2 linked regions of the Prochlorococcus marinus XMU1412 genome follow. The protein of the gene in region 2 interacts with the protein of the main gene of each other region in a pairwise test. Links are inferred from orthologs where the notes say so. Each region holds a gene or a part of one and is shown on either strand. Other genes may lie near its edges.

Region 1 (3,207 bases), on a different replicon or contig from region 2:
CAGTTGAATTTGTACTTGATTGCATAATTTTGAAATTTATGAAGGCCTGCTTGTAATCAAATAAGGTTTATTTAAATTTAATTATCAAGTTAAATATAATCCCTATTATAGGGATTTCAGGATAAAAGATAATTGCTTTTTCATGTCATTGCTTAATGGTGACAAAGGACTTCTAGGATTACCCACATTCCACCCAGATAGCTCTAAGGCAGCCTTAATCGGGATTGGATTAGTAGTCATAAAGAGTGCTTTGAAAAGAGGCTGAAGTTTTTCGTGAATAGAAAGCGCCTTGGACACATCTCCACTCTGAAAGGAAAGAATCATCTCTTTCAATTGCAATCCAACTAAATGGCTTGCAACACTTACTACTCCTACAGCACCTACAGATAACATTGGAAGCAACAATGAATCGTCGCCACTATATACAGAGAGTTCAGAGCCACAAATAGCTCTTATTTCTGTTACTTCCTCTATTCTACCGCTTGCAGCTTTAATACTGAGAATATTAGAGAAATCCATAAGTTTCTTTACAGTATCAGGTAATAAATTGCATCCAGTCCTTCCTGGAATGTTATAGAGCATTAGAGGCAAATCCTTTGCGGAATTAGCAATAGAACTGAAATGTTTAAAAAGACCTTCTTGAGGTGGCTTATTGTAATAAGGAACAACGACCAAAGCACCGTCGGCACCAGAGTCGTAGGCTTTTTTTGTAGCTTCCACAGCCTCGCTTGTACAGTTACTACCAGTGCCAACTATTACTTTACAGCTTGAATCCAAAGATCCTTTTACCGCAATAAATAAATCATGCTGTTCAGTCCATGAAAGAGTCGGAGATTCTCCAGTAGTGCCACATAACACTATTCCGTCGGAACCGTTCTCATAAAGATAATTTGAGAGTTTAATAGCTAGTTCATAATCTACATCTCCACTTTCAGTAAATGGAGTAACCATTGCAGTCAATATTTTTCCAAATAGTGGGTTATTACACTCAGTTTTTTCTAGAATCATTTTTTTGGAATTAATAACTCAGCTATTTGAACAGCATTAAGAGCTGCGCCTTTTCTTATTTGATCTCCACATAACCATAATTCTAATCCATTAGGCTGACTTATATCAGTTCTTAGCCTGCCAACAGCAACATTATCCCTTCCCATAACGTCATTTGGCATAGGAAATCTATTATTTTTGTAATCCTCAATAATTTCAATTCCTGGAGATTTTTTTAATTCTTTAAGTGCATCTTTAGGCTCAACTACTCCAGCAAATTCAATATTGATCGATTCAGAATGTGCTCTTAGTACTGGAACTCGAACACATGTAGCAGAGATCCTTAAATCAGAAATATTTAATATTTTCCTGGTCTCATTAACCATTTTCATCTCTTCTTCGCAGTAATTATTTGCAAGCATTGGTGAATTATGTAAAAACAAATTAAAAGCCAGTGAATATGGCAAAACTTCACTTTTTTGAGGATTACCATGAAGGTATTTTTCAGTTAAAAGTTTGAGTTCCTCCATCGCTAATTGGCCTGCCCCACTTACAGATTGATATGTTGAGACAACAACTCTTTGAATAGTAGAAAGTTTATTTAATGGAGCTAAAACTAATGTCAACAAAATTGTAGTGCAGTTTGGATTAGCTATTACCCCATCATGATTAAGTGCTTCACTAGCATTAACTTCAGGAACTATAAGAGGTACATTCTTATCTAATCTAAAAGCGCTTGAATTATCTATCAATAAAGCATTTTGTTCGATAATGGTAGACAACCATTTTTTTGAAATACTTCCACCAGCTGAAGCTAAAACTAAATCAAGATTCAGAAATTCTTCCTTAGTTGTTTTTTTTGTAACTAATTCTTCACCTTTCCAAATAATTTTTTTTCCTTCTGAACGTTCTGATGAAAGCAAGACCAATTCTGATATTGGGAAATCACGTTGTTCAAGAATTTTCAGTAATTCAGATCCCACAGCACCTGAAGAACCTAAAACAGCAACTTTTAATGGCCTATTAGGCAAATACGGAGATTGTCTCACACTTTAAAATGATTTTTATAAATAGATTGACTATTTTTTTTACTTTATCAAAAAATTAACTTTCAAGGAAATCACATAATGTGAAATAATTAAGGTTCGGCTCATAGTAATAAATTAGAAAAACATGGCTAAAGATGCACTAATAGTCAAAACAACTCCTCTGCCTCAAAGTAGAATTTCATTCGAATTAGAAATACCATCTGAGACATGCAAAACGTGTGTAAATGAAACAATCAGTTCTATCAGTCGTTCGGCTAAAATTCCGGGATTTAGACTTGGTAAGATTCCTAAACAAGTCTTAATCCAAAGAATTGGCATTACACAATTACATGCCTCTGCTCTGGAAAAAATTATTGATAAATCATGGCAAGAAGCGTTAAAAATAAAATCTATAGAGCCACTAAGTGAGCCAGAATTGGTAGATGGATTTGAATCTTTACTTGCAAAGTTTAGTCCTGAAAAACCACTCAAGGTTACTCTTCAAACTGATGTTGCCCCAGAATTAAAACTTAAAAAATCCAAAGGACTAAGTGTTGAAATATCAAAGACAAAGTTTGATCCTAAGTCAATAGATGAAGCGCTAGAAAAATCTAGAAATCAGTTTGCAAACATTATTCCAGTTACCAATAGAGCAGCAAAATTAGGAGATATTGCTGTAGTTAGTTTCAAAGGAAAATATAAAGATTCCGGGAAAGAGATTGATGGTGGAACAAGTGAATCAATGGATCTTGAGTTAGAAAAGAACAAAATGATTCCCGGTTTCGTTGAGGGAATCGTAAAGATGAAAATTGGTGATACTAAAACACTTAACCTTAAATTTCCTGATGATTATTCTCATGAGGATTCAAGAGGCAAAGAAGCAATTTTTGAAGTAAATCTTAAGGATCTTAAGGAAAAAGAATTGCCTGAACTTAATGACGATTTTGCAAAACAGTCTGGCAACAAAGAATCATTAAAAGAGTTAAAGAAAGATATTGAAAAGCAACTTAAAGATAATTTTAAAAAAACTCAAAAAGATATCAAAATTGAAGCTTTATTAGATGCCTTAACAGACGAATTGGTTGCTGAAATTCCAAAATCTATGATTGATATAGAAGTGAGGAATAATATTGAACAAACCGCTCAAAGATTTGCTCAACAAGGTCTTGATGTAAAATCTACTTTCACTCCG
Region 2 (3,156 bases):
TCCGATAAAACCCATCTTCTTGTTTTTCAACTAAAGCATTTGTTAAATCTCTTGCAATGAATCCAATGCCTGCGTTTATTCCATTTACAGCTAAAAGCATTAATACAATTATCGCAAGGAATAACCAATGTAACCATCTACGGTTTTTTAATTGACGTCTTAAGCTAAAAAAGCTCCCTGATCCAATTAGAAATAAGGCAGAGAAAAGCAATCCCCAGCTACCAGCCCAAATTGAACTGATAGTACTTACTACACCTCCGAAATACTTTTCAAGAAAAATTGGTTGAAAGCTTTCAAAAAAACTAATTATTCCTGTAAGACCAACAAGTACTACGCCTCCAACACAAAATAAAAGAGAAATCAAAAGCCATATGAATTGGAATCCATTACATTGATCTATGGGAAGAAAAAAAGGCTGAGAAAGCTTCCTTAATTTTTGTAATTGGTACAATATTTTGGTTTTATTATTAATTGCTTTATTCATTACTCGACTAGTTTTATAAGGTAAATTATAACTTTTAGCAGTCTATTGACCAAAGCCAATAAATGAAAGTGCCCACTCAGGTAAATTTAAGTAATTCAAGATTGTCATATCAAATTTATGAATTTTTGGAAAAGATTTATCTAATAACCACCATAAAAGAAAAGGTAGATTAAATAAAATTTGTAATTGCCATTTATAAGTTAAAACCTTCCAAATTTTTATTAACTTAGTTTTGATTGAATCGTCTAGATCTTCCCAATTTTTTGAGATTAAATTGAAAAAATTTTTGGATTTTGTATTTAAGGAATCTGGTGTATTCATTATGTTTTTACTTATTTATAACCCATAAACTTTTCTTTCGAGAGTTTTAACCTGGGGGCCAATTCATTTTTCTTCCAGATAAAAAATGAATATGCAAATGAAAAACTGTTTGTCCAGATTCTGCTCCAGTATTAATTACTGTTCTCCAATTAGTTAAATGTTTTGATTTAGCTATTTTACCACCAACAAAAAGTAAATGCCCTAATAGATTTGCATCTTCTTCAATACAATCTAATAAACTAATAATTGGTTTTTTGGGAATCACTAAAAAGTGCACTGGTGCTTGCGCTTGGATATCATTAAACGCAATACAAAACTCATCTTCATAAAGCTTATCGCAGGGTATTTCTTTATTAATTATTTTTTGAAATATTGTAGTTTCAGTCATTAGATTAATTAATAGAAATTACGTCTTTTTCGTTGAACCCTTCCTTTATAAGTTCTTTGTTCAAATCATCTTTTGATGTAACTCTATCAACGAATAATATTCCGTTTAAGTGATCCATTTCGTGTTGAATACACCTCGCCAGAAGTCCATCTGCTTTCATTTTTCGTGGTCTCCCCATTTCATCTCTAAATTTTAATTTTATAGTTGATGGTCTTACTACATTTAAATATACGCCAGGTATACTTAAGCAGCCTTCTTCGTATGAATTAAGGGTTGTTCCAAAGTCTGTAATTTCTGGATTGATTAATATTAGAGGTTCTGCTGCTGAATCTTCAAAATTTACATCTATGACAAGAAGCTCTTTGTTGATTCCAATTTGAGGTGCTGCAAGTCCAATTCCTTTAGCTGCGTACATGCTTTGAAGCATTTCTTTAGCAAGTTCTCTAATGGATTCGTCAACCTTAGTTATTCTTTTGGAATTTTGTCTTAATACCTCATCACCAAGTTTATAAATATCTAGAGATGGCTTACCTGTTTGTTCTTTTGCAATTTTTTCTGAGCTTCCATTTGTTCTTGACTTTTTTGCAAGTTGTGAAAAATGGTTTGCCACGTTAAAAAAGTTTTTAATTAATAGTTTAGCTATAAAAATACTAGCACTTTAATTTACTTTCTTTATATATTTTTTAAATGAGTAATGATCATAAGTTAAAAGTTAGGCAAACTGAATCTAAAAAAAATGCTTTCAAGGAATTAACTATTATTAGGGATACCATTTTTTGGATTGATGTTGTTGGTGAAAGTCAAAATGAAAATGCCATTTTTGCAAGACCATTTGATGTCAAAGAAGCGTTTCCCCAGCAATTAACAAGTAAAAAATACTATATTAAAAATAATTTTCATGGATATGGTGGTAAATCTTATAAGTGTATATATTTTAAAAATAATTTTTATTTGATATGGATAGATCAGATAACTAAGGCAGTATGGTTTCAAATTTTTAAAGAGGCAGCTTCAACTTACAGAAGCCAAAATAAATATCTCGCTTCAGTTCAAGAACCTAATCAACTATCTAAATCAATTGATGGAAACTTTGATTCTTCATTTGTCATTTCTGAAAAAAATTTATTGTATGGAATTTGTGAAATAAATAATAGAGATTATTTATTTTCTTTAAATTTAAAAAAAACTAAACAGGATATTCATCGAATAAAAAAATTTAAAAATTTTGCTGGAGAATTATCTTCTAATACATCTGCTAACTTACTTTCTTGGATAGAGTGGGATTCTCCATATATGCCCTGGGAGAAAAATGAGCTGTTTTTTGCTCAAATAGATTTAGATGGCGAGATACAAAAAATAAAGAAATTCTCAAATAAGCTGATAAATTCCAAGAAAAAAGTGTCTTTTTTTCAACCCTATTGGATAAGTGAAACACATTTGGTATGTTCTGAAGATAGTTCTGGATGGTGGAACTTATTGTTTTTAGATGTTAGTGAAATTGAGAATATTTTTATTAAGAAAAGAGTAGAGAGAAATTTGATTGAATATGGAGCGCCACAATGGGTCACTGGAATAGCATTCTTTTCAGGGACTATAGAAAATTTATTTTGTATAGCAAAAAAAGAAAATAGTTTAATAGTGGAACAATATAAAGATCTTGAATTTGTTAAAGAATTTTCTACTCCTTTTACCTCAATAAGTGATTTCAGTGTTTTTCGGAAAAAAGTTCTTTTAAAAGGTTATGGATCTGATTTTTTGGGAATTGTATTTGAAATTGATTGTGCAAAAAAAGTTTTATCAAGTTTTTCTGAGCAGATATTTTTTGATCATATAAAAGATTGTTCAAAACCTGAAACATTTTGGTTTAAAGGTTTTGAGGCTCAATCTACTCATTCTTTTCTTTATAAGCCGCTTGTTGAAAATTTTAGAAAGCCACCGCTCCTTGTTAGAGCACATAGCGGAC

Evidence for each region.
Region 1: the proteins of def (region 2) and HA152_RS09615 interact in binary tests that used the Escherichia coli proteins (3 or more experiments, as listed by UniProt). The link is inferred for Prochlorococcus marinus XMU1412 from one-to-one orthologs.

What each region holds. Positions count from the first base shown.
Region 1 is NZ_JAAORJ010000004.1:567,771-570,977, forward strand. What follows is about bases 21-2,889. They hold HA152_RS09615 (aspartate-semialdehyde dehydrogenase), read right to left. Parts: upstream 2,037-2,889; coding sequence 1,005-2,036; downstream 21-1,004. Other genes in these bases: HA152_RS09605 (ribonuclease J), read right to left, coding at 21-25; dapA (4-hydroxy-tetrahydrodipicolinate synthase), read right to left, coding at 106-1,008; tig (trigger factor), read left to right, coding at 2,161-2,889. In the rest of the region: more of HA152_RS09605, read right to left, coding at 1-20; more of tig, read left to right, coding at 2,890-3,207.
Region 2 is NZ_JAAORJ010000001.1:70,566-73,721, forward strand. The notes cover bases 1-2,818. They hold def (peptide deformylase), read right to left. Parts: upstream 1,804-2,818; coding sequence 1,198-1,803; downstream 1-1,197. Other genes in these bases: HA152_RS00350 (ABC transporter ATP-binding protein/permease), read right to left, coding at 1-484; HA152_RS00355 (hypothetical protein), read right to left, coding at 527-805; HA152_RS00360 (histidine triad nucleotide-binding protein), read right to left, coding at 852-1,193; HA152_RS00370 (alpha/beta hydrolase family protein), read left to right, coding at 1,881-2,818. Also shown: more of HA152_RS00370, read left to right, coding at 2,819-3,156. UniProt on the Escherichia coli protein: Removes the formyl group from the N-terminal Met of newly synthesized proteins. Requires at least a dipeptide for an efficient rate of reaction. N-terminal L-methionine is a prerequisite for activity but the enzyme has broad specificity at other positions.